DNA from 3 places in the Streptomyces sp. NPDC005574 genome. Region 1 is predicted to be linked to each of the others. Evidence: riboswitches for the same ligand, from Rfam matches in the RefSeq annotation. Region 1 holds a riboswitch; each other region holds the start of a gene.

The links. Region 1 has a riboswitch for thiamine pyrophosphate ahead of thiO (glycine oxidase ThiO). Riboswitches for the same ligand answer to the same signal wherever they lie in the genome.
Region 2: another riboswitch for thiamine pyrophosphate. It lies ahead of thiC (phosphomethylpyrimidine synthase ThiC); the one in region 1 lies ahead of thiO (glycine oxidase ThiO).
Region 3: another riboswitch for thiamine pyrophosphate. It lies ahead of ABZT03_RS07705 (thiamine ABC transporter substrate-binding protein); the one in region 1 lies ahead of thiO (glycine oxidase ThiO).

The regions. Positions count from the first base shown of each region.
Region 1 covers NZ_JBEXCW010000069.1:35,351-45,587, reverse strand. Annotated here, with positions in the region: gene bfr (bacterioferritin) at 1-429, opposite strand, end outside; gene ABZT03_RS31690 (sulfite oxidase-like oxidoreductase) at 603-1,235, shown strand; gene ABZT03_RS31685 (deoxyribonuclease IV) at 1,249-2,127, opposite strand; gene pknB (Stk1 family PASTA domain-containing Ser/Thr kinase) at 2,162-4,099, opposite strand; gene ABZT03_RS31675 (thiazole synthase) at 4,236-5,030, opposite strand; gene thiS (sulfur carrier protein ThiS) at 5,034-5,234, opposite strand; gene thiO (glycine oxidase ThiO) at 5,231-6,397, opposite strand; TPP riboswitch at 6,395-6,506, opposite strand; gene ABZT03_RS31660 (FAD-dependent oxidoreductase) at 6,648-7,874, shown strand; gene ABZT03_RS31655 (Rv2175c family DNA-binding protein) at 7,979-8,344, shown strand; gene thiE (thiamine phosphate synthase) at 8,478-9,134, shown strand; gene metF (methylenetetrahydrofolate reductase [NAD(P)H]) at 9,233-10,156, shown strand; gene ABZT03_RS31640 (hypothetical protein) at 10,213-10,237, shown strand, end outside.
Region 2 covers NZ_JBEXCW010000001.1:153,083-163,319, forward strand. Annotated here, with positions in the region: gene ABZT03_RS00755 (LacI family DNA-binding transcriptional regulator) at 1-880, shown strand, start outside; gene ABZT03_RS00760 (metallophosphoesterase) at 1,063-2,160, shown strand; gene ABZT03_RS00765 (hypothetical protein) at 2,351-3,214, shown strand; gene ABZT03_RS00770 (VWA domain-containing protein) at 3,329-4,783, opposite strand; gene thiC (phosphomethylpyrimidine synthase ThiC) at 4,928-6,763, opposite strand; TPP riboswitch at 6,756-6,944, opposite strand; gene ABZT03_RS00780 (YibE/F family protein) at 7,016-8,605, shown strand; gene ABZT03_RS00785 (SsgA family sporulation/cell division regulator) at 8,956-9,393, opposite strand; gene ABZT03_RS00790 (helix-turn-helix domain-containing protein) at 9,493-10,237, opposite strand, start outside.
Region 3 covers NZ_JBEXCW010000007.1:101,223-111,459, reverse strand. Annotated here, with positions in the region: gene ABZT03_RS07720 (RNA polymerase sigma factor) at 1-453, shown strand, start outside; gene ABZT03_RS07715 (CU044_5270 family protein) at 446-1,381, shown strand; gene rlmN (23S rRNA (adenine(2503)-C(2))-methyltransferase RlmN) at 1,613-2,719, shown strand; TPP riboswitch at 2,755-2,860, shown strand; gene ABZT03_RS07705 (thiamine ABC transporter substrate-binding protein) at 2,936-4,033, shown strand; gene ABZT03_RS07700 (iron ABC transporter permease) at 4,009-5,682, shown strand; gene ABZT03_RS07695 (ABC transporter ATP-binding protein) at 5,682-6,701, shown strand; gene ABZT03_RS07690 (LAETG motif-containing sortase-dependent surface protein) at 6,771-7,472, opposite strand; gene ABZT03_RS07685 (Rossmann fold nucleotide-binding protein) at 7,633-8,784, opposite strand; gene ABZT03_RS07680 (VOC family protein) at 8,822-9,229, opposite strand; gene ABZT03_RS07675 (hypothetical protein) at 9,324-10,237, opposite strand, start outside.

The sequences.
Region 1 (10,237 bases):
CTTCTCCAGCAGTTCCAGCTGGGTGTCCAGATAGTCGATGTGGTGCTCCTCGTCGGCGAGGATCGACTCGAAGATGTTCGCGGACGTGATGTCGCCCTTGGTGCGCATCACCTCGATGCCCCGCCTGAGCCGGTCGATCGCCTCGACCTCGACCTGCCGGTCCGCCTCGAACATCTCCCGGACGGTCTGGCCCACCCGGACGTGGAAGAGCCGCTGGTAGTTCGGCAGCCCCTCCAGGAAGAGGATCCGGTCGGTGAGCACCTCCGCGTGCTTCATCTCGTCGAACGACTCGTGTCGCGTGTACTTCGCGAGCTTCGTCCAGCCGAAGTTCTCCTGCATCTTGGCGTGCAGGAAGTACTGGTTGATCGCGGTGAGCTCGCCGGTCAGCTGCTCGTTGAGGAATTCGATGACCTCGGGGTCGCCCTGCATCGCAGAGGCTCCTTCCAACCGGGGGAACTGGCAGATTGCGCCGCATGATTGCATCGGTCACGAAGATCGTCCAGTAAGTGTTCACTTAGTAAGTAAGTGCGGTCTCGGACCGAATTGCCCGGATGGGGAAGGGGGCGGTCGGCGCACCGTCCCCGGTCTGTCAGGATGGAGTCATGGGTCAGCCGGTGGAACGCGAGTCGGGAGCAGCGGCACACTCCGAGCTACCACCGGGGCAACGCCTGCAGCGCGGCTGGCCCGTCACCCACTACGGCCCGGTCCCCAAGTTCCGGCCCGAGCGCTGGGAGTTCCGGGTCTTCGGCGCGACCGCCGACGGCGAGAAGCGCTGCTGGACCCACGAGGAGTTCACGGCCCTGCCGTACGCCACGGTCCTGGCCGACCTGCACTGCGTCACGAAGTTCAGCATGATCGGCGCCGAGTGGGGCGGCATCCCGGCCCGCACCATCCTGGAGACCGCCCCGCCCGCACCCGGCGTCACCCATGTGATGGTGTGGGCGGAGTACGGCTTCAGCTCGAATGTGCGACTGTCGGACTTCGCGTCCGAGAGCACGATCTTCGCCACCCACAAGGACGGCGAGCTGCTGACCGCCGAGCACGGCTTCCCGCTCCGCCTGGTCGTCCCCCACCTGTACGCCTGGAAGGGACCCAAGTGGGTCCGCGGTGTGGAGTACATGACCGCCGACCGCCGCGGCTTCTGGGAGGAGCGCGGCTATCACAACATCGGCGACCCCTGGCGGGAGCAGCGGTACTCCTACCAGGAGGAGCCCGGCGAGGGCCCCGAGCTCTGACCCGCCCGCGCGGTCAGCCGTCCCGCAGCTTCTTCAGCCGCTCCACGTCCGCCGCGTGGCCCTCCCGGCCCCCGGGCGTCTCGATCACCAGCGGTACCCCGGCCGTGGCCGGGTGGGTGAACAGCGCCCGGAACGGGTCCTCGCCGATGTGGCCGGCGCCGATGTTCTCGTGCCGGTCCTTGTGGGCGCCGGCCACGTCCTTGGAGTCGTTGGCGTGGATGAGCCGCAGCCGGCCCTCGCCGACCGTGTCCACCAGCAGGTCCAGCGTCTGGTGCATGCCGTTCGGCCCCGTCAGGTCGTGCCCGGCCGCGAAGATGTGGCACGTGTCCAGGCACACCCCGAGCCTCGGATGGGCGTCCAGCGCCTCGAAGTACGGCCCGAAGTCCCAGGTGCGGGAGCAGAGCGAGGAGCCCTGTCCGGCGGTCGACTCCAGCAGAAGGTACGGATCGTCGTCGTGGGTGAGCTCCTCCAGCAGCGGCAGCAGGTACTCCCGCACCTGCTTCAGGGCCACCGACCGCTCCCGGCCGCCGGTCGCGCTCCCCGTGTGCACGACCACGCCCCGGGCGCCGATCGCCCGCCCCCGGCGCAGCGAATGCCGCAACGAGGTGACCGAGTTCTCAGCCGTCGCCGCGGTGTGCGAACCGAAGTTGATCAGGTACGGCGCGTGCACGTACGCCGGGATCGACTCCGCCTCGCACCCCGCGCGGAACGCCTCGTCCTGCCGCGGGTCGCCGGCGGGGGTGGCCCAGCCGCGCGGGTTGGCGACGAAGACCTGCACGGTCTCGGCCCCCAGTTCACGGGCGTAGGACAGGCCCACGGAGTGCAGGCCGCCGGCCACGGGGATGTGGCCGCCGACGGGGTTGCGGGACGGACCGGGTTGCTGGCTCTTCACCCGTTCAGGGTGTCATGGGCACGGGAGTGCCCGGTCACCTGATCTTGATGGTGATCGTGGACCCCTTGGGGGCCGTCTCCCCGCCCTCCACGGACTGGCTCCTGACGGTGTCGCCGAACAGCCCGAGCAGGCCCCGGCTCTCGTCGACCTCGAAGCCGGCGTCCTCGAGGGCCGACTTCGCGTCGTCCACGCTGTCCCCGACGACGTCCGGGACCTCGACCATCTCCGGTCCCTTGGACAGCGTCAGCGTCACCGTGTCGCCCTCCGCGGCCTCGGCGCCGTCCCCCGGGGTCTGCCGGGCGACCTGGCCCTTGTCGAACTCGGAGGTGACCTGCTCGGCGGACACCTTCACCTTCAGGCCCGCCTCGTCCAGGTCGGCGCGGGCCTCGTCGAGGCTCTCGCCGGTGACGTCGGGGACGTCCACCGGGCTGCCCTTGCTGACGAGGAGGGCGATCGCCGAGTCAGCGTGCCGTGTCGTGCCCGCGCCCGGCTCCGTGCTGATCACGGACCCCCTGGCGACCTCGTCGCTGAAGTCGCGGGTCACCATGCCGGGCGCCAGCCCGGCCTTGCGCAGCCGGCTCCTCGCCTCGTCGAGACGGACGCCCTCCAGGTCCGGCACCCGCACGGTCTCCGGGCCGTCGGAGATCGTCAGGGTCACGGTGTCGTGGTCGCGGATACGGCTGCGCGGGGCCGGGTCGGTCGTGATGACCGTGCCGCGCCGCACGGTGTCGCTGTAGTCGTGCTTCGACCTGCCGGCCTCCAGTCCGGCCGCCTCCAGCCGGCCCTTCGCCTTCGCCTCGGTCTGCCCCAGCACCGCGGGGACGGTGGTGAACTGACCGGAGTTGATGTACCAGACGCCCGCACCGACGCCCAGGACCAGCAGCACGGCGGCGATCAGGGTGACGAGCCCGCGCCGGGGCCGGGAGCGGCGGCGCGGCGGCAGCGGCGGGGGGCTCTCCAGCCGGCTGGTGCGGTTGAACACCGCCTGCTGCCCGGCCGTGGCGTCGTGGTCCTCGTTGACGGGCAGTGGGCGCACGGTCAGCGAACGCGGGATCACGCTCGTGCGGTCCTCGGCGTGCGCGGCGCCCGACGTGATCGCGCGCGGCGGCTCCGCGTCCAGCTGATCCTCGCCGAGCAGGGCGCGCACCACCCGGACCCGCGCCAGCAGCTCCACCGCGTCGTACGGGCGGACGCCGGCATCGCGCGCGGTCGCCGAGGCGACCAGCTCGTCCAGCTGGTGGGGCAGCCCCGGCACGACGGCCGAGGGCGGGGGCACGTCCTCATGGAGGTGCTTGTAGAGCACCACGGCGGCGGAGTCCCCGCCGTGCGGCTTCTCGCCGGTCAGCATCTCGTAGAACACGACACCGCACGCGTACACGTCGACGCGGGGGTCGGCGGCGCCGTCCGCGATCTGCTCCGGCGCGAGGTAGGAGACGGTGCCGAGCAGCGTTCCGGTGGTGCTGGTGACGGTGTCGACGGACCGGACGAGTCCGAAGTCGGCGACCTTGACCCGCCCGTCGTCCCCGATCAGCACGTTCTCGGGCTTCATGTCCCGGTGCACGAACCCGGCGCGGTGCGCGGCGCCCAGCGCGGCGAGCACCGGCTCCAGGATGTCCAGGGCGGCGCGCGGCTGCAGCGCCCCGCGCTCGCGCAGCACGTCCCGCAGGGTGCAGCCGGCGACGTACTCCATGGCGAGATAGACGTACGACCCGTCGGTGCCCTGGTCGAAGACCTGCACGACGTTGGGGTGCGCGAGCCGGGCCACGGACTTCGCCTCGCGGATGAACCGCTCGACGAAGGAACCGTCGGCCGCCAGCGCCGGGTGCATCACCTTCAGCGCGAGCACACGGTCCAGGCGGGTGTCCAGGGCCCGGTAGACCGTGGCCATCCCGCCGACCGCGATCCGCGCGTCGACGCGGTAGCGGCCGTCGAGCACCTGCCCGACAAGCGGGTCCTGAAGGGTCGTATCCACGCAGGTGAGTGTACGAGCCGCCACGGACAGCCCCACGGTTTCACCCGATATCGGGGCGGGACTGCAGCCGACCTGTGACGCTTCGCACACCGTGCCGAGGCCGCCGCGGACCGCCCGGCGGGGCCCGCGGCGCAGCTCAGAACGCGGGACGCTCCGGGTCCAGCACGGCCAGGCCCTCGCCGGGGGACGACGCCTGCGCGAAGTGCCGCCGCGGAATGCGGCCCGCCAGCCGGGCCAGCCGGCCCGCCTCCACCCCGGCCCGCATCGCGGCGGCCATCAGCACCGGCTCCTGCGCGCGGGTCACCGCCGAGGCCAGCATCACCCCGGCGCACCCCAGCTCCATCGCCAGCGCCACGTCGGAGGCCGTACCGGCGCCCGCGTCCAGGATCACCGGCACGCGCGCGTGCTCCACGATCAGCTGGAAGTTGTGCGGGTTGCGGATGCCGAGGCCCGAGCCGATCGGCGAGCCCAGCGGCATCACGGCGGCGCAGCCGACATCCTCCAGCTTCCGCGCCAGCACCGGGTCGTCGTTGGTGTACGGCAGCACGGTGAACCCGTCGTCGACGAGGGTCTCCGCCGCCTCCAGCAGCTCGACCGGGTCCGGCAGCAGGGTGCGCTCGTCGGCGATGACCTCCAGCTTCACCAGGGCGGTGCCCAGCGCCTCGCGGGCCAGCCGGGCGGTCAGCACCGCCTCGCCCGCGGTGAAGCAGCCCGCCGTGTTGGGCAGGACCCGGATGCCCAGCCGCTCCAGCACCGACAGGACGGAGCCGTGCACCGAGGGGTTCACACGCCGCATCGCGACGGTCGTCAGCTCCGTCCCGGACGCCACCAGCGCGCGTTCCAGGACGTCGAGGCTGGGCGCGCCGCCCGTACCCATGATCAGACGGGAGGTGAAGGGCGTACCGCCCAGGACGAAGGGGTCGTCGGCCATCGGTCAGCCTCCTTGGACGGCGGTGAGGACTTCCACGCGGTCTCCCTCGCGCAGGGAGGTGGCGGACCACCGCGCGCGCGGGACGACGGTCTCGTTGAGCGCGGCGGCCACGCCCGAGGGCGCCGCGGTGAGGGAGCGCACGAGGGTGTCCAGGCCGGTGCCCGGCTCGACCCGCAGGGGTTCACCGTTGACGGAGATGTTCATACGGGCTGCTCCACGCGGACGGCGGCGCCGAAGCGACGGGGTGTGAAGGGGCGGGCCTCGTCGGGCAGTTCACCCGTGGTCAGGGCGTGTGCCAGGACGTCGCCGGTGACCGGTGTCAGCAGCACGCCGTTGCGGTGGTGCCCGGTGGCCAGCAGCAGGCCCGGCAGGGCGGTCGGGCCCAGCAGCGGCGCGTTGTCGGGCGAGCCGGGGCGCAGTCCCGCGCGTGTCTCGGTCAGCGGCAGCTCGGTGATGCCGGGCACCAGCTCGTGCGCGTCGCGCAGCAGCTCGTACACCCCGCCCGCCGTCACGGTGGTGTCCCAGCCGAGCTCCTCGCTGGTCGCGCCGACCACCAGCTCGCCGTTCTCCCGCGGCACCAGGTAGACGTGGCTGCCGCGGACCACGGCGCGCACGGTCCGGCTCAGGAACGGCGCGTACGGCTTCGGCACGGTCAGCCGCAGCACCTGCCCCTTCACCGGCCGTACGGGCGGCAGCACGTCGTCGGGGACGCCGGCGAGCCGCCCGCTGAGGCTGCCGCCCGCCAGCACCACCTGGCCCGCGCCGAGCGCGGTCCCTTCGGCGGTCGTGACACCCGCCGCGCGGCCGCGGACGACGGTCAGCCGGTCGGCCCGGGTGCGGTGGAAGACGACGCCCGCCCGTTCGCAGGCCGCCACCAGCGCGCCCGCCAGCCGCCGCGGGTCCACCTGGTGGTCGCCGTCCACCCGCAGCCCACCGCGCACACCGGGCGCCAGCAGCGGTTCCAGGCGCCGGCACTCCCGCCCGGACAGCCACTCCGAGTCCAGCCCCGACCGCCCCTGGAGCGCGTGCAGTTCACGCAGGTGGGCGCGGTCGTCGGCGTCCAGCGCGACCGCGAGGGTGCCGCACCGCCGGTAGCCGAGGTCGTGACCGGTGAGGTCGGTCAGCTCCGCCACGAAGTCCGGATAGCGGCCGGCCGAGGCCAGGTTCAACCCGAGCAGGGTCTGCTCGCCGTGGTGCAGTTCGGTGACCGCGGCCAGCATCCCGGCCGCGACCTGCGCGGCTCCGCCACCCGGTCCGGGGTCCACCACGGCGGTCCCGAAGCCGCGCTGCGCGGCCCGCCAGGCCGTGACCAGGCCGATGATCCCGCCCCCGATGACGAGGACGTCTGAGGTCCGTGGAGACGACATGGGCGTCCAGCCCCTCCCTTCGCCGGCATGACCCGGATCAGGTTCGTACGGTCGGAGGCCGCCAGCCTCCCTCTCAGCCCGGTGCGTCCGGGCTCCCGCGAGTGCTCTACGTCCGCCACCCTAGTCCGCCGCCGCCCGTCTCGGTAAGGGAGCCTCACGCCGCGGCCGGTCCGCTCGGCGCGAGCGGTGTGGAACAGGTCACTGAGCACGACGGCTGACTGACAAATTGTCAGTTGTCTATGGTGATCAGGTGAGCGAGCAGACGCAGGAATCCGGCACGGCACCGTCGCGCGTGGTCGTCGTCGGCGCGGGCATGGCAGGGGTGCAGACGGCGGTCGCCCTGCGGGAGCAGGGCTTCACCGGCAGCGTCACGCTGATCGGCGCGGAGCCCCACCAGCCCTACGACCGGCCGCCGTTGTCCAAGGCGGTGCTGCTCGGAAAGGCCGAGGGCTCGGCCTTCGACGTCGACTTCGAGGCGCTCGGCATCGAACTCCGGCTCGGACGCGAGGTGACCGGCGTCCGCCCCGCCGACCACGAACTGGACACCGCCGAGGGGCCGGTGCCCTACGACGAACTCGTCCTCGCCACCGGCGCGGAACCCGTCCGGCTGCCGGGCGCCGAGGGCGTGCCCGGCGTGCACCTGCTGCGCACCCTGGACGACGCCGAGCGGCTGCGCCCGGTCCTGGCCCGGCAGCACGACATCGTGGTCGTGGGGGCCGGCTGGATCGGCGCGGAGTTCGCCACGGCCGCGCGCGAGGCGGGCTGCGCGGTGACGGTCGTGGAGGCCGCGGACCGGCCGCTCGCGGGTGCGCTGCCCGCCGAGGTGGCCGCCCCGATGGCCGGCTGGTACGCCGACCACGGGGTGACCCTGCGCACCCACGCGCGCGTGGCGCGCGTCGAGCCCGGCTCGGTCGTCCTCGACGACGGCTCCCGGCTGCCCGCCGGAGCCGTCGTGGTCGGCATCGGCGCCCGGCCCGCCACCGGCTGGCTGGCCGGCTCCGGCATCGCCCTGGGCGCCCGGGGCGACGTCCTGGCCGACGACCACCTGCGGTCCTCCGCGCCGGACGTGCACGCGGTCGGCGACTGCGCCTCGTTCCCGTCCGGGAGATACGGCGAGCGGCTCCTGGTGCACCACTGGGACAACGCCCTGCAGGGCCCGCGCACGGTGGCCGCGAACATCATCGGCGAGACCCCGGCGGTCTACGACCCGGTGCCGTACTTCTGGTCCGAGCAGTTCGGCCGTTTCGTCCAGTACGTCGGCCACCACGCGTCGGCCGACACGACCCTGTGGCGCGGCGACCCGGCCGGCCCCGCCTGGTCGGTCTGCTGGCTGCGCGAGGGCCGCCTGGAAGCCCTGCTGGCGGTGGGCCGGCCCCGGGACCTCGCCCAGGGACGGCGCCTGATCGAGGCGGGCACGCCGATGGACCCCGCGCTCCTGGCCGACCCGGCCAGGCCCCTGAAGGCGGCCACGGCCTAGGTCCCCTCGGGGGCGAGGCGCCAGGATCCCGCCGGGTGACGCGAAGCGCCAGGTGGCGGGGGCCCGGCTTCCGACTGTCGGTGCGGGATGGCACGCTTGATCCTGTGACCGAGATTGACGCAAAGATCGATGCTCTCGTCCCTGCCTGGCTCACCCTCCCCGACATCGCAGAGATGCTCGATGTCGAGGTGACGCGTGCGCGCCAGCTGGTCAAGGACGGCCACCTCATCGCCGTACGCCGTGGGGAGAACCGCGCACTGCACGTCCCCGCCGCCTTCATCGACGAGGACAAGGTCGTCAAGGGCCTGATCGGGACCCTGACCCTGCTGCGGGACGACGGCTTCTCCGACGAAGAGATGATCGAGTGGCTCTTCACCCCCGACCCGAGCCTGCCCGGCACCCCCGCGCAGGCCCTCAGTGAGAACCGCGGCACGGAGGTGAAGCGCCGGGCCCAGGCGCTCGCCGTCTGAACCGGCCGGCCGCACGACCCGCCCGGCGCACGGACCGCGGCCGGCCACGGCCGGGCGCCGCACCCCGGTCACGGCCCGGGTGCGGCGCGTCCGCGCGCCCCCGACCACGCACCGCCAACGGGGGGACCCACCCATGCCCGGCACCGCCACCGCACGCGCCCGACTCGCCGACGCCCGGCTCTACCTCTGCACCGACGCCCGCAGGCGCCAGGGCGACCTCGCCGAGTTCCTGGACGCCGCCCTGGCCGGGGGAGTGGACATCGTGCAGCTGCGCGACAAGGGCATGGAGGCGGCGGAGGAGCTGGAGCACCTCGGGGTCCTCGCCGACGCGTGCGCCCGCCACGGCAGGCTCCTCGCGGTCAACGACCGCGCGGACGTCGCCCACGCGGCCGGCGCCGCCGTCCTCCATCTGGGCCAGGGCGACCTCCCGGTTCCCGCCGCCCGCGCGATCCTCGGCGACGACGTCCTGATCGGCCGCTCCACGCACTCCGGACCGGAGGCCGCGGCGGCCGCCGCCCAGGAGGGCGTGGACTACTTCTGCACCGGCCCCTGCTGGCCCACCCCCACCAAGCCCGGCCGGCCCGCGCCGGGCCTCGACCTGGTCCGCCGCACCGCGGCCCTCGGCACCGACCGCCCCTGGTTCGCCATCGGCGGCATCGACCTCGGCAACCTCGACGAGGTGATCGCGGCGGGCGCCCGCCGGGTCGTGGTGGTACGCGCGATCACCGAGGCCGACGACCCGGGCGCGGCGGCGGCCGCGTTCGCCGAGCGGCTCCGGCACTCCGGGTGACCGGCCCGGCTGTCCGAGGGGTGGACAACAAGTCGACAAAGCGGGCAAAATTCCGCCTTTCGGTGGGACGATCGTCGCACCCTGGCTAACCTGCGGGTATGGCCCTCGGAACCGCATCCACCCGGACTGACCGCGCACGCACCGTGCGTGACATGCTCGCCGCCGGCAAGACGACACTGTCGTTCGAGTTCTCGGCGCCGAAGACGGCCAAGGGTGAGCGCAACCTGTGGAGCGCCCTGCGGCGGGTCGAGGCGGTCGCCCCGGACTTCGTCTCCGTCACGTACGGCGCCGGCGGCTCCACCCGGGCGGGCACGGTCAAGGAGACCGAGCAGATCGTCGCCGACACCACCCTCACCCCGGTCGCCCACCTCACCGCGGTCAACCACTCCGTCGCCGAGCTGCGCAACATCATCGGCCAGTACGCCGACGCCGGGATCCGCAACATGCTGGCCGTGCGCGGCGACCCGCCCGGCGACCCGATGGCCGACTGGGTGGCACACCCCCGCGGCCTGACCTACGCGGCCGAACTCGTCCGGCTCATCAAGGAGTCGGGGGACTTCTGCGTCGGCGTCGCCGCGTTCCCGGAGATGCATCCGCGCTCCGCCGACTGGGACACCGACGTGGCGCACTTCGTCGACAAGTGCCGGGCCGGCGCCGACTACGCCATCACCCAGATGTTCTTCCAGCCCGAGTCCTATCTGCGGCTGCGTGACCGGGTCGCCGCGGCCGGCTGCGAGACGCCCGTCATCCCCGAGGTCATGCCGGTGACCAGCGTGCGGATGCTGGAGCGGCTCCCTCAGCTCAGCAACGCGGCCCTCCCCGCCGGGCTGAAGGAGCGGATCCTCACAGCAAAAGACGATCCGTCCGCTGTACGCTCCATTGGCATCGAATATGCCACGGAGTTCTGCGCCCGGCTGCTGGCCGAGGGAGTGCCCGGACTGCACTTCATCACGCTCAACAACTCCACGGCGACGCTTGAAATTCACGAGAACCTCGGCCTGCACCATCCCCCGCAGGCCTAGACCGGCCGCACCGGTGTAGGACACACTGCGTAACGGCCACTGGGAGAGGGGCGTACATGGGCTGGACGGTCCTCTACATCG
Region 2 (10,237 bases), on a different contig from region 1:
CGGCAAGTCCGGACTGATCGGCCTGACCGTGACGACGTACGGGGACGAGCCTTTCACCTTCACCGAGTTCGCGTACTTCGCCGAGATGGCGCGCGCCGCCACCTCCGCCGCGCTCGCCCGCGGCTACGCCCTCGTCATCCTCCCGGCGACCTCGCGCCACGACGTGTGGTCGAACGTCGCCCTCGACGGGACCGTGGTCATCGACCCGTCCGACCACGACCCGGTGGTCAGCGAGCTCGTCCGGCAGGGGTTACCCGTCGTCTCCGACGGCCGCCCGGCCGGCTCGCTCCCGGTCACCGCCTGGGTCGACAACGACCACGAGGCCGCCGTCCTCGGCATCCTCGACCACCTGGCCGACGCGGGCGCCCGCCGTATCGGCCTGCTGACCGGGACCAGCACCGACACCTACACCCATCTGTCGACCACCGCCTACCTGCGCTGGTGCGAGCGGGTCGGCCAGGACCCGGTGTACGAGTCCTACCCGGCGCACGATCCGTGCGCGGGCGCCGTCGCCGCCGACCGGCTGCTCGCCCGTCCCGACCGGCCAGACGCGGTCTACGGCCTGTTCGACCCGAACGGCACCGACCTGCTCGCCGCCGCGCGCCGCTACGGGCTGCGCGTCCCCGAGGAACTGCTGCTCGTCTGCTGCAGCGAGTCCACCGTGTACGCCAACACCGAACCGCCCATCACCACGCTCTCCCTCAAGCCGCGCCGGATCGGCACGGCGGTGGTCCAGCTCCTCATCGACGCCATCGAGGGCGTCGACTCGGACCAGCCGGTCGAACAGGTGATACCGACCGAACTGATCGTGCGTACCTCGTCCCAGCGACGTCCTCCGCGCACGACCGTCAGCCCGCCGCGATCGCCCGAGGAGAAGTAGACGGGCGGTCGTGAGGCGGCCGAAGCCCTGCCCAACCGGGGCGAAAGCCGCGGTGAACCGGAGTCCCGCTCTGATTCACCACCCCTGGGTCATCACACGGCGCGATCCGCATTCCTATGATGGGCCCACGACACCGCGGGCCGCTGCGACCAGGCAGTCCGATGCGGTGCAGATGCGGCGCGATGGTGGAGGGGTCGATGACTCAGGGGGCCGGTCAGGGACCCGAGGCGGAGCGGACGGCGACGTTGCGCGACTTCCGGGTACCGGCGTACGTCCACGAGGCCGGGCCGTACTCCTACAGCGCGCACGCCGAGGGCGCCGTCAGACCCGTGGAGGAGCCGGTGGAGCATCCGGACGGGTACACGCCCACACAGCGCGACCTGCCCGTCATCAACCGCGGTGACACGCTTCAGGTGCCGGTCGACCCGGCGCCCGCAGCGGCCCCGCAGTCCAGCGACGGGCCGGGGCCCCTGTTCGTCGTCGGCGACGTGCACGGCTACATCGACGAGTTGCTGGCCGCGCTCCGGGAGAAGGGCCTCGTCGACGCCGAGGGGAACTGGTGCGCGGGCACGGCCCGGCTGTGGTTCCTCGGCGACTTCACCGACCGCGGCCCCGACGGCATCGGGGTCATCGACCTCGTGATGCGGCTGTCCGCCGAGGCCGCCGCGGCGGGCGGCTACTGCAAGGCCCTGATGGGCAATCACGAACTGCTGCTGCTCGGCGCCAAGCGGTTCGGCGACACCCCCGTCCACTCCGGGGCGGGCACCGCCACCTTCCAGGCGGCCTGGCTCCTCAACGGCGGCCAGAAGACCGACATGGACCGCCTTCAGGACCACCACCTCCAGTGGATGGCCCGCCTCGACGCCGTGGAGGAGGTCGACGGCCATCTCCTCGTCCACTCGGACACCACCGCCTACCTCGACTACGGCGACTCCATCGAGGCGGTCAACGACACGGTCCGCGAGACGATCACCCGCAACGACGCGGACGAGGTGTGGGACCTGTTCCGCAAGTTCACCAAGCGCTTCTCCTTCCGCGACGAGGGCGGCGCCGACGCGGTGCGCTCCCTGCTGGACACCTACGGCGGTACCCGCATCGTTCACGGCCACAGCCCCATCCCGTACCTGCTGGGCGAGGTGGGCTCCGAGGACGACGAGGACACGACCGATCCCCTGGTCGAGGGCCCGCACGTCTACGCCGACGGACTCGCCATCGCGATGGACGGCGGAGTGACCATGGCCGGAAAGCTGCTGGTCCAGCAACTTCCCCTGGACAACTGAGTATTCACCCGGCAAACACCCCGCGGCGGACCCACGGGCGGCGGCGCCGGCCGGGGGCCAATTTCTGCAAACCCCCTGTCACCTAGTGCCGTCGCCGCTCTACCATCGGCTTATCCGTAGCAGGCTCCCCTCCGTTTCTGCCCGACGGCTCGTCGTCATGCGAGCCACAAGCCCTACGGAGCATCGGGGGATGCAGATGAACAGCGTTCCGCAGCACCTGCTGAGCGAGGACCGCCAGGAATACGAGCGGATCCTCGATGAGGCGCTGCGCTCCGCCCCACACCGCCCGGAACTGGCCGCTGTCGGACAGCGGCTCAACACCGAACAGCTGCGCACCATGGCGCTCAACGCCACCGCACTCATCACGGCGGCCGCGGCGACCGAGTACCAGCACTACGTCAAGGTCCGCGAGGAACTGCGCCAGCCGGCGCCGTCCACCCCCTCGGCCGTTCGCGAAACCGGCCCGGGGGAGCCGGGCGCGACCGCGATGGGGCTCGCCACCACCATGGGGGAGGTCGCCGAGACCGCCGGCGCGGGCGCCGTCGCCGTCGTCGCGGTCCTCGCCCCCGTCCTCGCCGGAACCGCCGCGGCGATCTTCCTGCTCGTGGGGTACATCCTGAAGATGCTGGACCCCGAGCCGGCGTTCGCCCAGACCATGATCACCGCAGGCTGGGTGTTCGGGGCCGTCACCGCGGCCGCGATCCTGGTCGCCGCCGTCGGGCTCCTGCTGACGGCGCTGCGCAACAGGCCCTCGCTCAGCGCCGGACCGTACGGCGAGATGAGCGCGGAAGTGGCCCGGGCCGGGGACACCTGGCGCGAGGCCCTCCTGGAGCGCGGCCTCCTGCCGTTCCTGCGGGAGGCACTGGCCGACCCCGACAGCGGCGCACTGCACCGTGCGGCCCCGCCGGCACCCACCGGCCGCATGCCGCACCTCGGTTACGGCCGACCGGGCTTCAGCAGCCCCGACGACGGTCCCGCGGGCCCGCGTCCGAGCTTCTCGAGCCCGGACTACACCAGCCCGGACTTCGGAGGGCCGGACCACCAGCCGGAGTAGCGGCCGGCTTGCGCCCCCGCCCCGGGGCATCCCTCCGCACGGAGGGCCCCGCCTCGGGAGCGCAAGCCGACGACCGGCCGTCCACGGCACCGTGCGGGGCCCGGCGGAGCCGGATCAGAGGATGCCGGCCCGGCCGGCGGCGGTCATCCAGTCCGGGAACTCGGACAGCAGCCGGTCGTAGAGTTCCGGGTCGGGCACGGTGCTGATGTCGTCGACGGCGAAGAACCCGACGTTGTCGACCCTGCGGCCGGGCATGGTGTCGAGTCGCTCCAGCACGCCGTAGTTGGACCGGCCGAGACCCACGAACTGCCAGAAGATCGGCTCCTCCACCGCCTCCCGGAGCTCCCGCTCGATCTCGGCGTTGCGGTAGACGCCTCCGTCGGAGAAGAACAGCACCAGCGTGGGAGCCGTGGTCGGGTTCTCACGGACGTACTGCCGTACCTGGGCGATCGCCTTCTGCTCCTCGTTCTGGATACCGACCGCCCGCATGTCCACCTGCCCGGGCTCCAGTCCCTTCCTCGGTTTGCGGTTGCGGCGGAAGAGACTCAGTTCTCCGACCCGGACATGGAGGCGCAGCCAGTCGGGAAGCTCACCCAGACGCAGGTCGGGCAGCCGGGCCGCCTGCGAGGCGAACGTCCACGCCTGCATCTCCCCGTCGTCGTCCAGCTGCGCGGCGACCGCGGCCATCCGCTCCACCACGTCGGCGACCACGCCCTTCGAGTACAGGAAGGACATGGAGCCCGAGGCGTCCAGGACCAGCACGATCCGCGCGGTGACACCGGCGGCGCCGTGCTTGCGCAGACTGACCGCCACCTGCTCCTTGCGCAGGGACAGCCGCTTGCGCATGTCCACGGGCAGGCGCGCCTCATCCCGCGCCGGGCGGGTGTCGGCCGTCGGCGCGGTGGGGCCGGCCGGCTTGGCTGTGGGTGCCGCCGGCGAGGGCGGCGAGGCGCGGACCGGGGGCGCGGACGGTACCGGTGGTGAGGCCGGTACGGGCGGCGCGGCCGGCACGGGGGACGCGGCCGTGGCCGGGGAGTCGGCCTCCACGGAGATGCCGAAGTCGGTGGCCAGCCCCGCGAGTCCCGACGCGTACCCCTGCCCTACCGCACGGAACTTCCACTGTCCCTGCCGCAGGTACAGTTCGCCGCCGATGAACGCAGTCTCCGTCGTGGCCTGCGGATCGAAGCGGGCCAGCTCCTCCCCGGTGCCGGAGTCGAGCAGCCTCAGCGTCAGTCCGGGCATCTGACCGAACGTGCCGCCGTCGGCCGACGCGCACAACACGACCCGTTCCACGGCGGGTTCCACCGTCCGCAGGTCCACCTCGACCGTGTCGGTCGTGAGGCCGGCAGCCTTCCGCTTCCCGAGATGCCGTACGGCACCCGACGCGTGCTGCGGCTGGTTGTAGAAGACGAAGTCACCGTCGTCACGCACGCGTCCGGCGCCGGTGAGCAGCAGCGCCGAGGCGTCGGCGTCCGGCACGCCGGGCCCCTCGGACCAGGCGAGCTCGGCGCGCACGGACGAGGAGCCGATCGGCAGGTTGGCGCCCTTGCTCATTGATCTCGCTGTCATACGGCCAGTCTGCGGGCCGGGACGCCGGAGGGACACCTCCCCGGCTTCGGAGGTGTCCCGGGTCGCGGACCGGGCCCTCGTCCAGAACCGGTCCGCACCCGCCGGCCCTGGACGCCGCGTGCGCGGGCCGGTCGGCGGTGGGGCTCAGTCGGCGATCGGCAGGTAGACCCGGCTCCCGCTCGCCGCGAACTCCTTCGACTTCTGCAGCATCCCCTCGGCGATCTCGTCGGGCGAAGCCCCTTCTGCCGCCGCGCCGCCGAACTGCCGCGTGATGCTGTGGCTGATCTTCATGCTGCAGAACTTCGGCCCGCACATGGAGCAGAAGTGGGCCGTCTTGGCGGGTTCGGCGGGCAGGGTCTCGTCGTGGAACTCCCTTGCCGTGTCCGGGTCGAGAGCCAGGTTGAACTGGTCCTCCCAGCGGAACTCGAAGCGGGCGTCGGACAGCGCGTCGTCCCACTCCTGGGCACCGGGGTGACCCTTGGCGAGGTCGGCCGCGTGGGCGGCGATCTTGTAGGTGATGACACCGGTCTTGACGTCGTCACGGTTGGGCAGGCCCAGGTGCTCCTTGGGCGTGACGTAGCAGAGCATGGCCGTGCCCCACCAGGCGATCATCGCGGCACCGATGCCGGAGGTGATGTGGTCGTACGCCGGCGCGACGTCCGTGGTCAGCGGGCCGAGGGTATAGAACGGAGCTTCATCGCAGATCTCCTGCTGAAGGTCGATGTTCTCCTTGATCTTGTGCATCGGGACGTGTCCCGGGCCTTCGATCATCGTCTGTACATGAAAACGCTTCGCGATCCGGTTGAGTTCCCCGAGTGTCCTCAACTCCGCAAACTGGGCCTCGTCGTTGGCGTCCGCGATCGAGCCCGGCCTGAGGCCGTCGCCCAGCGAGTACGTGACGTCGTAGGCCGCGAGGATCTCGCAGAGTTCCTCGAAGTTCTCGTACAGGAAGCTCTCCTTGTGGTGCGCGAGGCACCAGGCGGCCATGATCGAGCCGCCACGGGAGACGATGCCGGTCTTGCGGTTGGCCGTCAGCGGTACGTACGGCAGGCGCACGCCCGCGTGGACCGTCATGTAGTCCACGCCCTGCTCGGCCTGTTCGACGACCGTGTCCTTGTAGATCTCCCAGGTCAGCTCCTCGGCCCGGCCGTCCACCTTCTCCAACGCCTGGTAGAGCGGCACCGTCCCGATGGGGACGGGGGAGTTGCGCAGCACCCACTCGCGGGTGGTGTGGATGTTGCGGCCGGTGGACAGGTCCATGACCGTGTCGGCGCCCCAGCGGGTCGCCCACGTCATCTTCTCGACCTCCTCCTCGATGGAGGAAGTCACCGCCGAATTGCCGATGTTGGCGTTCACCTTCACCAGGAACCGCTTGCCGATGATCATCGGCTCGATCTCCGGGTGGTTCACGTTGGCCGGCAGCACCGCCCGCCCGGCCGCGATCTCTTCGCGAACCACCTCGGGCGACATGTTCTCCCGGATGGCCACGTACTCCATCTCGGGTGTGACCTCGCCGCGCCGCGCGTACGCGAGCTGCGTGACCGCCCCGCCGTCCCGGCTGCGGCGCGGCTGGCGCGGCCGGCCGGGGAAGACCGCGTCGAGGTTGCGCAGGCCGCCGCGCGGCGCGGTGTGCTTGAGGCCGTCGTCCTCGGGCCGGACAGGCCGGCCCGGGTACTCCTCGGTGTCACCGCGGGCGACGATCCAGTTCTCCCGTAGTGGGGGCAGTCCCCGCCGGACATCGGTGTCGACGAGAGGATCGGTGTACGGCCCCGAGGTGTCGTACAGCGTGACCGACCGCCCGTTGGTCAGGTGCACCTGACGGACCGGCACCCGCAGATCGGGGCGGGAACCGTCGACGTATCCCTTGTGCCAGCCGATGGACTTCCCGCTCTCGCCGTTCTCTCCGCTCGTCGCGCTCTCCTTCGGAGGCTCCGTCGGAATCTGTGTGGAGGCAGGCGTGCGTGCGTCCTTGTTGGTCATGAGACCTACTCCCTACGCCGGCATTACCCGGTAACAGGTTCGGCGGTCGACGCAGCGATGTCCGTCTGCCGATGTTTCATGTGAAACATCACTCGGTTCGGGTGACGTCTCTCTGAAACACCGCGAAGACGGAGGTCAGCGCCCTCTCAGCCCGGTGCTCCGAGCTCCCGCGTGTGCAAAGGTGCCTCCACGCTAGCGTCAATTCGGGCGCGGTGAACAGAGGGCCCCCGGCGTTCTTGCGATGATCGGGCGGTGACCACGACACACCAGCCTCCCTACCCCCCGCACGAGCCGCGCCGCGAGCCCGGCCAGGGCAACGGCTACGGCAACGGCCATGGCGACGGGGGCGGGAACGGCTACGGCCGGGGTCCCGGCGGCGAGCACGGGCCGGGTTTCGGTGACGGGCACGACCATGGACCGGGCTCCCGAGGCGGTGGCGGGCACCAGCCCGGACCGGGGTCCGGGGGCGGTCACGACCACCGGCCGGGCTCCGGTGGCCACGACCCGGGCTCCGGCGGCGGGCACGAGCACGGGTCCACCGGTGGGCACGGACACTCACACAGTCATGGGCCGGCCGCGCCCGTGTCGAAGCATCTGCGCAAGGTCATCGCCGCGATCCTCATCCCGTTCGGCATGGCGGTGGTGGTCGGGCTCGTGGTGCTGTGGCCGGGCGGTGCCCCTCCGCACCAGCGCACCGGCGTCGGTTTCGACCGGCAGACCCAGCACGCCACCGTCACCGAGGTCGTGAGCGTGAGCTGCGCGTCGGTGAACGCCTCGGCGGGCAGTTCCACCGGTGGCACCCCCACCGCCGGGGGCTCGGCCGCCCAGCAACAGTCCGGCGGCACCTGCAAGAAGGCGACGATCCGGGTCGACAGCGGCGACGACAAGGGCCGTACCTTCACCGAGGTCGTCCAGCCGGACCAGTCACGGCAGTTGCACGAGGACGAGAAGGTCGTGGTCGCCTACGAGCCCTCCGCGCCGAAGGAACTGCAGTACTCGGTCACCGACGTCAACCGCAGGTTCCCGATGGCCCTGCTCGCCGGCATCTTCGCGGTGGCCGTCGTGGTGGTGGGCCGGCTGCGTGGCGTCATGGCGCTGGTCGCACTGGCCGCCAGCTTCCTGGTGCTGACCCTCTTCATCCTGCCGGCGATCCTGCAGGGCTCGAATCCCCTGGTCGTGGCGGTGGTCGGGGCGAGCGCCATCATGCTCATCGCCCTGTACCTGTGTCACGGTCTGTCGGCCCGTACGTCGGTGGCCGTGCTCGGCACCCTCATCTCGTTGGTACTGATCGGTGTGCTCGGCTCGCTGTTCAACGGCTGGGCCGCGCTCACCGGCAACACGGACGACAACACCGGTCTGATCCACGGCCTGTATCCGTCGATCGACCTGAGCGGTCTGCTGCTCGCCGGCATCATCATCGGTTCGCTCGGTGTCCTCGACGACGTGACGGTCACCCAGACGTCCGCGGTCTGGGAGCTGCACGAGGCCAATCCGTCGATGGGCCGGCGCGGGCTGTACCGGGCGGGCATCCGCATCGGCCGCGACCACATCGCCTCCGTCGTCAACACCCTCGTCCTCGCCTACGCGGGCGCCGCGCTGCCTCTGCTGCTGCTCTTCTCCATCGCGCAGAGCAGCGTCGGCGCGGTCGCCAACAGCGAACTCGTCGCGGAGGAGATCGTGCGCACGCTCGTCGGCTCGATCGGGCTGGTCGCCTCCGTGCCCGTCACGACGGCGCTCGCGGCCCTGGTGGTAGCCGCCGACCGGCCCGACACCGAGGCGGTGACGGCGGAATCCCGGCCGGCGCCGCCACACGGTGGCAGAGGCAGGCGACGCAAGCGCTGAGGACGCGGTGACGGCGGGACGGGGGCGGGGAGTCGGGGCGGGACGGTCGGTCGGCCGGACCCACCCGGTCGGGTCCGGGCCGCTCGGGCCGCCCAATCCGCTCGGACCGTTCGATGCACTCGGCCCGCTTCCCTGAGCCCGTCGGCCCCTCGGCCCGTTCGCCGCGGTTCCTCCGCCCGCCCGGCCGTGAGGCTGTCGGGCGGGCGAAGCGTTACTGCACGGCTCTGCGCCCGGTCCGCCGAACCCTCCGGTAGCGGTCCGCGTCGCACGGGTCGCCGTCGCGGGCGGTGTGGCGAAGCGTTCCGCCGACAACGCGCTGAAGCGTTCCGCCACCTCGTCGCCGTACCGCCTCAGCCCGCGCTCTGTTCCTCGGCCAGGATGCGGTCCAGTGCCTCGTCGAGGTGGGCGTCGAAGTCGCCGATCGCACCCTCCTGGCCCAGCGGGACCAGCTTGTCGGTGCGGTCCAGGAAGGCGATGAGCGGGGCCGTCGAGGAACGGAACAACGCCTGGTCGCCACTGACCTGAAGTCGGATCAGGACCTCGCCCAGCGATTCGGGGTCGGCGGGTGAGACCCGCACGTCCCCCTCTCCGCACGGCCGGCCCACGCCGTCGATCAGCAACTCGCGACCGAAAGCCCAGGTCACGGGAGCGTCACCGGGGAGATGGAAGGTAAGCCGGACCGCGTAGGGATCACCGGCCTCGTAACGCAGCTGCACCGGGATGCGGAAGGAGAGCTCCTCGGAGACGAGGAAGCTCATCATGACCTCTGCCTGTACGGACTCTCGCATCGCCTACCCCGTCATATGCCGTCGACTGGCCGGGAATCAACCCTCTGACATTGAAGGCATCTTGCAGAAAGTACACAACAGATCACAAGGAGTGAGTTTTCAGATACTGATAGAGAGGGCCAGTGACCCGAGCAGCCGGTCCGCCTCGTCCTGCAGTTGGCGGGCTGCCGCCAGGAGACGATGTGCCTGGTGGGAGGGGAGAGAAATGGCCACCGACGCCGCTGTGGCACCCACCGTGACGGGGATCGCCGCGCACACCGTCCCCAATGCGTACTCCTGCTGTTCGGTCACCGGATCGGTACGCCGCATGTGGTGGAGGCGCCGCAGGAGGGTGTGATCGTCACGCACCGTGTACGGCGTGACGGACTGGACAGGATGGCGGTCGAGGTGGTCGCGCCGCGCGTCCTCGTCCAGCTGGGCGAGCAGGCACTGCCCGATGGCGTGCGCGTGCCCGGTCTCGCGGAAGTCGGCCCACTCCTCGACCGCGGGATTGCCCGGAGTGTCGGAGACGCACACGATCTCGATCTCACCGTCGCGGTACATCGCGTAGTACACGGGTGCGCCGATGGCGTCCCGCCAGTGCGCGAGCGTGTCCGCGACCGTGCTGCGACGTTTCTGCCGGGCTCCCTCGCCGGACAGCCGCTCGGCGGCCTCCCCCAGGAAGAACAGCCCCTTGTCGCGGCGCAGATAGCCCTCGTGCACGAGGGTGCGCAGCAGGTGGTAGGCAGTGGGGAGCGCCAGTCCCGTCTCGCGGGCCAGCTGTTTGGCGGGTGCCCCGTGGGTGTGCTCGGCGACGCATTCCAGCAGACGCATCGCGCGTTGCACGGAGCCGATGAGCGTGGCG
Region 3 (10,237 bases), on a different contig from region 1:
ATGGCGGAGACGTTCACCACCGCGTTCCAGCAGCGGTTCCGGTACAACACGGAGCTGGCCGACGCCCGCCCCTGGCTGTTCGGCATCGCCACCAACCTCGTGGGCCGCCACCGGCGCGCCGAGGCCCGCCGGCTCAGGGCGCTCGCACGACTGCCGACGGCCGCCCCCGGCGCCCAGGCCGAGGAGACGGTCGCGGACCGGGTGGCGGCGCGGGTCAGCGCACACGCGGTGCGTACTGAACTCGCCGGTGCGCTGGCCCGGTTGCCCGCCCGGCACCGGGACGTGCTGCTGCTGGTCGCCTGGGGCGGCCTCGGCTACGAGGAGGTCGCCCGTGCCCTCGGCGTGCCGGTGGGGACGGTCCGGTCACGGCTGCACCGGGCTCGCAGACATGTCCGTGAGGCATTGGGTGGATCCGATCCGACCGCTCTCCGAGAGGAACCCGACGATGAATGAGATCGAACTGCTCAGGGAATGGGACGCGGACGTCCCGCCGCTCGCGGACAATGCCCGGGTCCGCACACGCGCCCGCCTCCACCAGGTGATGGTGGCGCCCGCCGCCCCGACGGTCGTCGCCCGCCGTCCGCTGCTGCGGATCGGGGTGGCCTGCGTCGCCGCCGCGGCGGTCACCGCGACCGTGGTGGTCGCGCGGGACACGGGGTCCTCGCCGCAGGTGCGGACGGTGAGCGCGAGCACCGTGCTGCGCGGGGCGGCGGCCGAGGAGCGCCGGCTGGAGAAGCCGCTCGAGCCGCGTGACGACCAGTTCGTCTACACGAAGGAGGTCATCAGGGAGACCCCGGCCGGAGGGGGCTCCACCAGGACGTACGTCGACGAGAGCTGGAGTTCGGTCGACGGCTCCCAGAGGTCCTACGTCAGCGAACTGGGCCGCGCCCAGTGGGTCCCGGTGGACCAGCCCGGGCAGAGCAGCTGGCCGCCCAGAAGGTGGTCGGAGCTGAAGCGGCTGCCCACCGACCCGGACAGGCTGACGGTCACCCTGCGCGACATGGGGGGGAAACCGGACTTCGGCCGGCCGACGAGGGCCGACGAGTGGCCGATGATCCATGTCTTCCTCTCCGGCCTGCTCCGCGCGCCCGTGCTGCCGAAGGGTCTGCGCCCCGCGGCGTTCGAGGCGCTGGCCACGGTGCCGGGGATCAAGGTGCTGCCGGGCCGGACGGACGGCGGGGGCCGGGCGGGCATCGGCGTCCAGTACGTCGGCGGGCCCGGTACTCCCTGGGCGGACGGTGGGCCGGTCCTGGTCTTCGACGCGAGGACCTACCGGTACCTGGGGATGCACGACCGGCGCACAGCGGGGAGCGAGACGTACGAACAGTGGTCGTACGTGGCCGCCGACGCCGTCGTCGACCGGGTGCGGCAACGCCCCTGACCGACCGCGCCCGCACCGCACGGCGCCCGGCATGACACCGGGCGCCGTGCGTTTCCGTGGCGGAGGGCGTGGGCGTGGATCGCGGTGTGCTCGGGCCGCCCTCCGGGCCGTCTGTGCACCGCCTCCGGGTCGCCACCGGATTCCGGCGACGAACCCGTATGACCAGCCGCGATCACCCCCGGCCGCCGGGCCCCCGGGGCACCCCGTTCGATCTGCGACACTGGTACGGCCATGCCTAAGCCCGGAGAACTCACATTCGTCGCCCCCCGCGGAGCCCAGAAGCCGCCGCGGCACCTTGCTGATCTCACGCCCGCCGAGCGCAAGGAAGCCGTCGCCGCCATCGGCGAGAAGCCGTTTCGCGCCAAGCAGCTGTCGCAGCACTACTTCGCGCGGTACGCGCACGACCCGGAGCAGTGGACCGACATCCCGGCCGGCTCGCGCGGCAAGCTGCGGGAGGCGTTGCTGCCGGAGCTGATGTCGGTCGTGCGGCATCTGTCGACCGACCAGGACACCACCCGCAAGACGCTGTGGAAGCTGTTCGACGGGACGCTCGTCGAGTCGGTGCTCATGCGCTACCCGGACCGGGTCACCATGTGCATCAGCTCCCAGGCGGGCTGCGGGATGAACTGCCCGTTCTGCGCGACGGGGCAGGCGGGGCTCGACCGGAACCTGTCCACCGCCGAGATCGTGCACCAGATCGTGGACGGCATGCGGGCCCTGCGCGAGGGCGAGATCCCCGGCGGCCCGGCGCGGCTGTCCAACATCGTGTTCATGGGCATGGGCGAGCCCCTCGCCAACTACAACAGGGTGGTCGGCTCGATCCGCCGGCTCACCGACCCCGAGCCCGACGGGCTGGGGCTGTCCCAGCGCGGGATCACCGTCTCGACGGTCGGGCTCGTCCCGGCGATCCACCGTTTCGCCGACGAGGGCTTCAAGTGCCGGCTCGCGATCTCGCTGCACGCGCCGGACGACGAGCTGCGCGACACCCTCGTCCCCGTGAACACGCGGTGGAAGGTGCGCGAGGTGCTGGACGCCGGATGGGAGTACGCCGCCAAGTCGGGGCGCCGGCTGTCCATCGAGTACGCGCTGATCCGGGACATCAACGACCAGGCGTGGCGCGGTGACCGGCTCGGCCGGCTGCTCAAGGGCAAGCCGGTGCACGTCAACCTCATCCCGCTGAACCCGACTCCGGGGTCCAAGTGGACCGCCTCGCGGCCCGAGGACGAGAAGGCGTTCGTCGAGGCGATCGCCGGGCACGGTGTACCGGTGACCGTCCGGGACACCCGTGGTCAGGAGATCGACGGGGCGTGCGGTCAGCTCGCCGCGACCGAGCGGTAGTCTGAGCGGGTCAGGACAACTTCATACTCATCTTCATATTCCGACAGGGGAGCGCCACAGCGCTGAGAGTGCGGGACAGACCGCAGACCCTCTGAACCTCGCCCAGGTCATTCTGGGTAGGAAGTTCGGTCATCACTCAAGCTGTTGCGCCCTGCCCGCGACCTTCTGCCGGTCCGGGCGGGGCCGCGTCTCTTCCTGGTCAGCCAGGAGGAATCAGTGAGCACCACAGGGAAGTTCACGGCCGCGGCCGTCGGGCTGGGCCTCGCCGCGCTGCCCGCGCTCACCGCCTGCGGGTCGTCGTCCGGTTCGGGCGACAGCGGCTCGGGCTCCGGGTCCCACACCGTGACGCTCGTCAGCCACGACTCGTGGGCCGTCTCCAAGAGCGTCCTCGCGGACTTCGAGAAGCGGTCCGGCTACACCGTGCGCGTCCTCAAGGACGGCGACGCCGGGCAGGCCGTCAACAAGGCGATCCTCACCAAGGACCACCCGCAGGGCGACGTCTTCTTCGGCGTCGACAACACGCTGCTGTCGCGGGCGCTCGACAACGGCCTGTTCCAGCCTTACGAGGCGAAGGGCGCCGGCCAGGTCAAGGCGGAGTACCGCGTCGACGGGGACAAGCACCGGGTCACGCCCATCGACACCGGCGACATCTGCGTCAACTATGACAAGGGCTGGTTCAGCGCGCACAAGCTGACGCCGCCCGCCTCCTTCGCCGACCTGGTCAAGCCGGCGTACAAGAACCTCCTCGTCACCGAGAACGCCTCCACCTCCTCACCCGGCCTCGGCTTCCTGCTCGGCACCGCCGCCTCCTACGGCGACGGCGGCTGGGAGGGGTACTGGAAGAAGCTGAAGGCCAACGGCGTCAAGGTCGTCGACGGCTGGGAGCAGGCCTACAACGAGGAGTTCTCCGGCTCGGCCGGCGGAAAGAAGGCCAAGGCCGACCGGCCGCTGGTGGTGTCCTACGCCTCCTCGCCGCCCGCCGAGGTCATCTACGCCGACCCCCGGCCCGCCACCGCGCCGACCGGAGTCGCGGCCGGCACCTGCTTCCGCCAGACCGAGTACGCGGGGCTGCTGAGCAACGCGGGCAACACCAAGGGCGGCAAGGCGCTCCTCGACTTCCTGCTCACCGAGGAGTTCCAGGAGGACATGCCGCTCAACATGTTCGTCTACCCCGTGCGGGAGGGCGCCCGGGTGCCGGCGGAGTTCACCAAGTACGGTCCGCAGGCCGCGCACCCCGAGACCATGGACCCGGCCGCCATCGCCGGCCACCGCGACCAGTGGGTCAAGTCGTGGACCTCACTCGTACTGAAGTAGCCAGGGCCGCCGCCGCCCGGCGCGGGAGCGCGGCCCGGCTCGGCCTCATGGTCGTGCCGGTCGCGTTCTTCGCGGTCTTCTTCGCCTACCCCGTCGCCGCGATCGTCGCGCGCGGCCTGCACGTCGGCGGGGTGTGGCGGCTCGGCCGCGTCGGGGACGTACTGGCGCAGCCCGACATCCGGCACGTCCTGTGGTTCACCACCTGGCAGGCGCTCGCCTCCACCGCGCTCACCCTGCTGGTCGCGCTGCCCGGCGCGTACGTCTTCGCCCGCCTCGACTTCCCCGGCAAGCAGGTGCTGCGGGCCGTGGTGACCGTGCCGTTCGTGCTGCCCACGGTCGTCGTCGGTACGGCGTTCCTGGCGCTCGTCGGCCGCGGCGGACTGCTGGACGAGCTGTGGGGCGTACGGCTGGACACCACCGTGTGGGCGATCCTGCTCGCGCACGTCTTCTTCAACTACGCGGTCGTCGTACGGACCGTCGGCGGGCTGTGGGCGCAGCTCGACCCGCGGCAGGAGGAGGCGGCGCGGATGCTCGGCGCCTCACGGGCGGCGGCCTGGCGGCGGGTGACCCTGCCGGCGCTCGGGCCCGCCGTGGCCGCCGCCGCGCTCATGGTGTTCCTGTTCACCTTCACGTCCTTCGGCGTGGTGCAGATCCTCGGCGGGCCCACCTTCTCGACGCTGGAGGTGGAGATCTACCGGCAGACCTCGGAGATCTTCGACCTGTCCACGGCCGCCGTGCTGACACTGATCCAGTTCGCGGCGGTGGGCGCCGTCCTCGCCCTGCACGCCTGGACCGTACGGCGGCGGGAGACGGCCCTGCGGCTGGTGGACGCCTCGCTGACCGCGCGCCGGCCGCGCGGGGCCGGACAGTGGGCGCTGCTCGGTGGCGTCCTCGTGTCCGTCGCCGCCTTGCTGGTGCTGCCGCTGGCCGTACTGGTGCGGCGCTCCCTCGACGCACCGGACTTCGGCTACTACCGGGCGCTGACCAGCGACGACGGCGGGCTCTTCCTCGTCGCCCCGATCGAGGCGATCGGCAACTCGCTGGAGTACGCCGCCGTCGCCACCGCGATCGCCGTGCTGGTCGGCGCGCTCGCCGCCGTCGCGCTGACCCGGCGGGACGCGGGCCGGCTCGTGCGGGGGTTCGACGCGCTGCTGATGCTGCCGCTCGGGGTGTCGGCGGTGACCGTCGGCTTCGGCTTCCTGATCGCGCTCGACGAGCCCCCCCTCGACCTGCGGTCGTCGTGGATCCTGGTGCCGCTCGCGCAGGCGCTGGTCGGGGTCCCCTTCGTCGTACGGACCATGCTGCCCGTGCTGCGGGCCGTGGACGGGCGGCTGCGGGAGGCGGCGGCGGTGCTCGGGGCGTCGCCGTGGCGGGTGTGGCGCGAGGTCGACCTGCCGATGGTGCGGCGGGCGCTGCTGATCGCCGCCGGGTTCGCGTTCGCGGTGTCGCTCGGGGAGTTCGGGGCGACGGTGTTCATCGCGCGGCCCGACAACCCCACGCTGCCGGTCGCGGTGGCGCGGCTGCTGGGCCGGGCCGGTGAACTCAACTACGGGCAGGCGATGGCCCTTTCGACGATTCTGATGGTGGTGTGCGCGGTGGCGCTGCTGGTGCTGGAGCGGCTGCGGACCGACCGGACGGGGGAGTTCTGATGCTGCTGGGGCTCGAGGACGCGACCGTGCGGTTCGGCGGGCGGGCGGTGCTGGACGCCGTCGGCCTGGGGGTCGCCGAGCACGAGGTCGTCTGCGTGCTCGGGCCCAGCGGCAGCGGGAAGTCGACGCTGCTGCGGGCGGTCGCGGGACTGCAACCCCTGGACTGCGGGCGGGTGGTGCTCGACGGGCGGGACCAGACGGGTGTGCCCGCGCACCGGCGGGGTGTCGGCCTGATGTTCCAGGACCACCAGTTGTTCCCGCAGCGGGACGTGGCCGGCAACGTCGCGTTCGGACTGCGCATGCACCGGGCGCCGAAGGGCGAACAGCGGGCGCGGGTGGAGGAGTTGCTGGACCTGGTCGGGCTGCCGGGGGCCGGCCCGCGGGCCGTCGCCTCCCTGTCCGGCGGGGAACAGCAGCGCGTGGCGCTGGCCCGGGCCCTCGCGCCCCGGCCCCGGTTGCTGATGCTGGACGAGCCGCTCGGGCAGCTCGACCGCTCGCTGCGGGAGCGCCTGGTGGTCGAACTGCGCGACCTCTTCGCCGCGTTGGGCACGACGGTGCTGGCGGTGACGCACGACCAGGGTGAGGCGTTCGCGCTGGCCGACCGGGTGGTGGTGATGCGGGACGGCCGGATCGCCCAGTCCGGGACGCCCCTCGAGGTCTGGCAACGGCCCGCCGACGAGTTCGTGGCCCGCTTCCTCGGCTTCGACAACGTGGTCGAGGCGACGGTTGCCGGCGAGGTGGCCGGGACCCCCTGGGGCAAGCTGCCGGCCCCGGCGGACGCGCCGCAGGGCCCCCACACCCTGCTGGTGCGCCCCGCGGGCGTACGGCTGGTCCCGCCGGGCGAGGGCCTGCCCTGTACGGTGACCGCCCGCACGTTCAGGGGCACCCATGTCGCCGTCCGTCTGCGCCCGAAGGACGCGCCCCCGCTGGAGGCGGCCTGCCCGCTGCGCACGGCACCGGAGGTCGGCGACCCGGTCGGAGTGGAGTTCGACCCGACGGAGATCGTCGTCCTCGGCTGACGGCCGAGAGTCCGGCAGCCGAACGGCCCGCCCCCGGTGTGGGGGCGGGCCGTCGCGGTGTGGCCTGGGTCAGCGGGAGGTGCCGCGCCGGCGGAGGCCGAAGAAGACCGCGCCGCCGCCGAGGGCGACGAGGGCGATCGCGATACCGGCGATCAGGCCGGTGTTGGAGTTCGCACCGGTCTCGGCGAGGTGGGAGTCACCGGCCGCGGGCGACGGGGCGTTGCTGGAGGTGTCGGCGGGGGCGGTGCTCCCGCTCTCCGACGCCGACGGGGTCGGCGACTTCGACTCCCCGGCCGGGGTCGACGCGGACTCCGACGGCGACGGCTTGCCCGTCGGGGTCGGGGTCGGGGTCGGGGTGCCGGTCTCCTCCGCCTCGCAGGCGGTGGACGGGGTGGTCAGGTTCGGACTGATGTCCTTGTCGACCTGCTTGCCGGCGAGGACGTGGATGCGGTAGACCGCGTTCGGCTTCCAGTTCTCGGTGAAGGTGATGGTGACACCCTCACGCGAGCCCTTGATCTCCTGCTCGCCCACCTTCTTCACGTCGGCGCCGTTGTTCTCGAGGAACACGGTGACGGTGGCGGGGGTGCGGGAGGCGTCCTTGTCGGTGACGGTGATGACACCGTTGGCGCCGTCGCACGTGGCTTCGGCGGAGAACTCACTGATGTTGCAGGCGAGCGCCTGTCCGGCGACACCGAGCGCGAGCGCGGCCGAGGCGGAGGCGACACCGAGGATGCGCACGGAACGACGTGCGGTGCGACGAGTTATGGACACGTTTGCCCTTCACGGGATGCGCAACTGAGGGGGGTCTCAGGGGGAGATGACGCGGCTTGAGGTGAGGCGTCACCACCCCCAGCAGTCTCACAGGTCTATAAGCGTTCCATAAGCAATGTCAACGAATATGCCGCTCAAGTGCCCTGGCTTTGCCTGCTTATTAACCACCGAGACGTTTCAACGCCTCGGGCGCCTCCTCGATTCGGTCAACGAGGGCGATACGGGACTCCATCGCCCGCTCCCGGGCCAGCGCCCGCAGAAGCGGCCACGCGGGCAGCCGTTCCGTCCAGTGCGCACGGTCGACGAGGACCATCGGAGTCGGCTCGCCGCGCGACTCGTAGTAGTTCGGCGTCGCGTTGTCGAAGATCTCCTGCACGGTGCCGGCGGCGCCCGGCAGGAAGACCACACCGGCGTTGGACCGGGCCAGCAGGCCGTCCTCGCGGGTGGCGTTGGCGAAGTACTTGGCGATGTCGGAGGCGAAGGCGTTCGGCGGCTCGTGGCCGTAGAACCAGGTGGGGATGCCCACCGAGGAGCCACCGCCCGGCCATTGGGCGCGGACGTCGAAGGCGGCGCGCGCCCAGTCGGAGACCGACGGACGGAACGAAGGTGCCTTGGCCAGCAGTTGGAGGGCGTCGCGCAGCATGCCCTCCTCGAACGGGGCCGCGTACGCGCCGAGGTTCGCCGCCTCCATGGCGCCGGGACCACCCCCGGTGGCCACCGTGAAGCCGGAGCGGGCCAGTTCACGGCCGAGCCGGGCGGCGCCCGCGTACTCCCGCGTGCCGCGCTCCATCGCGTGCCCGCCCATGACGCCCACCACCCGCGCGCCGGCGAGGAGTTCGTCGAGCGCGTCGGAGACGGCGTCGTCGTGGATCGAGCGGAGCATGGACGAGAAGATGTCGCCGTCCGCCTTGGTCCGCTGGAACCAGGCGTACGCCAGCGCGTCCGGGGTCGCCTCGTACCCCTGGTCGAGCGAGGCGAACAACTCGTCGGGGGAGTACACGAAGCCGCGGTACGGGTCGAACGGCAGCCCCGGGACGGGCGGGAAGACCAGGGCGCCGGCGGCGCGGGTGCGGGCCGCCGCCTCGGGGTCCATCGGGCAGCCGAGGAAGACGGCGCCCGTGACGTCCACGGTGAGCAGGACGTCCGTACGGTCCGTCAGGTCGACGGCCTGCACGCGGTGGTGGGTGAGCGAGCGGTGCGCGGAGACGACCTCGTCGAACTCGGCGAGGGACTCGATCTCGCGGTCGCGCGAGCCGGCGTGCGGCTCGGCGAGCTGGAAGGGATGGGCCGGCTGGGCGGGTGTCGGATGCACCCGCCCATGCTAGGCACCGGCGGTCGACCGGGTGGCCTCAGCGCTGAACCGCCGCCGGGTCCATCCACATGATCTCCCAGGTGTGGCCGTCCGGGTCGTCGAAGGCGCGCCCGTACATGAAGCCGTGGTCCTGGGCCTCGCCGCCGGCCGAACCGCCCGCCGCGATCGCCCGGTCGCAGAGCTCGTCGACCTTCTCGCGGCTCTCGGCGCTGAGGCACAGCAGCACCTCGCTGGTCCTCGTCGGGTCCGCGATCTCCTTCTTGGTGAAGTCCGCGTAGCGCTGCTTGTCCATAAGCATCGCGACGATGGTGTCGCTGATCACCACGCTGGCGCAGTTCTCGTCGCTGAACTGCGCGTTGATCGTGTAACCGAGTTCCGTGAAGAACTTCTTCGAGGCGGCGACGTCGTTCACGGCCAGGTTCACGAAGATCATCTGCTGGTACATGCGGTCTCTCCCGTCAGGTGCGTGCTGTTCGGTGGGGTAGACCGGGGGCCGGCCCGGGACTCATCGCCGTCCGCGGGTCTTTTCGCCGAAAGTCTCAGCGGGCCAGCGGAAGCGCCGCGAGCTGGGCGACGGCCAGGGTGAGCGGGACGAACAGCGCGAGCAGGGCGCCGGCGCGCAGGGCGGCGGCGCCGCGCAGCATCGTGGCCGGTGCGCCGAGCCTCAGCAGGGCAGCCGTGGTGTCGGCGCGGGCGTGCTTGGCCTCGACGGCGGCGGTGAACAGGGTGGCGACGGCGCAGCCGCTGACCACGAGCGCGCCGAGGGTGCTCAGCGGGCCGAACGACGGGCCCTCGGCCAGCGCGCCCGCCGCGTACGCCGCGGAGGCCACCGCGCACACGACGCCGAGCGGGCGGCCGATCCGGCCGGCCTCCGCCATCAGCACCCGGCCGGCCAGCAGCCGCAGTGGACCGGGACCGGCGACCTGGAGGAGGTGGCCGCACAGATGGGTGAGGCCGGGGCCCGCCAGGGCGAGGCCCAGGGTGGCGAGGACCCAGCCGGCGAGGACGCCGACCGGTCCGGCGGTGAGGCCGCCGGGCATGCTCAGGCCGGAGCCGCCGGACCGGCCCGCGTACGACTCGACGGCGAGACCGGCGGCGAGGACGGCGACGCCCCAGGGCAGCCCGCCGGGCGCCTCGCGGGGGGCGGCCGTCCCGTCGGCGTCCGGCTCGGCCGGAGCCGGGGTGGTGTCCGCGGTCGCGGCGAGCGTCGTGTGCGGGGAGCCGTCCGGTCCGGGGCGGGGTGCCGGCCCCCCGGTCCGGTCGCCGGTCGCCGGGCGGGCCCGGAGCCTCGCGCCGAACCTGCCGTACGCCCCGAAAGTCTCCCGTGCCGGCGACTGCCCGTACGCGCCGAACCGGCCGTACCCGCGCCCCGTGACCCGTCGGGCCGAGCCGGGGGCGTTGTCGTCCCGCGCCCCCGCGGACCGCGTCTCCCGCGGGCGCAGGGTCACGGCCA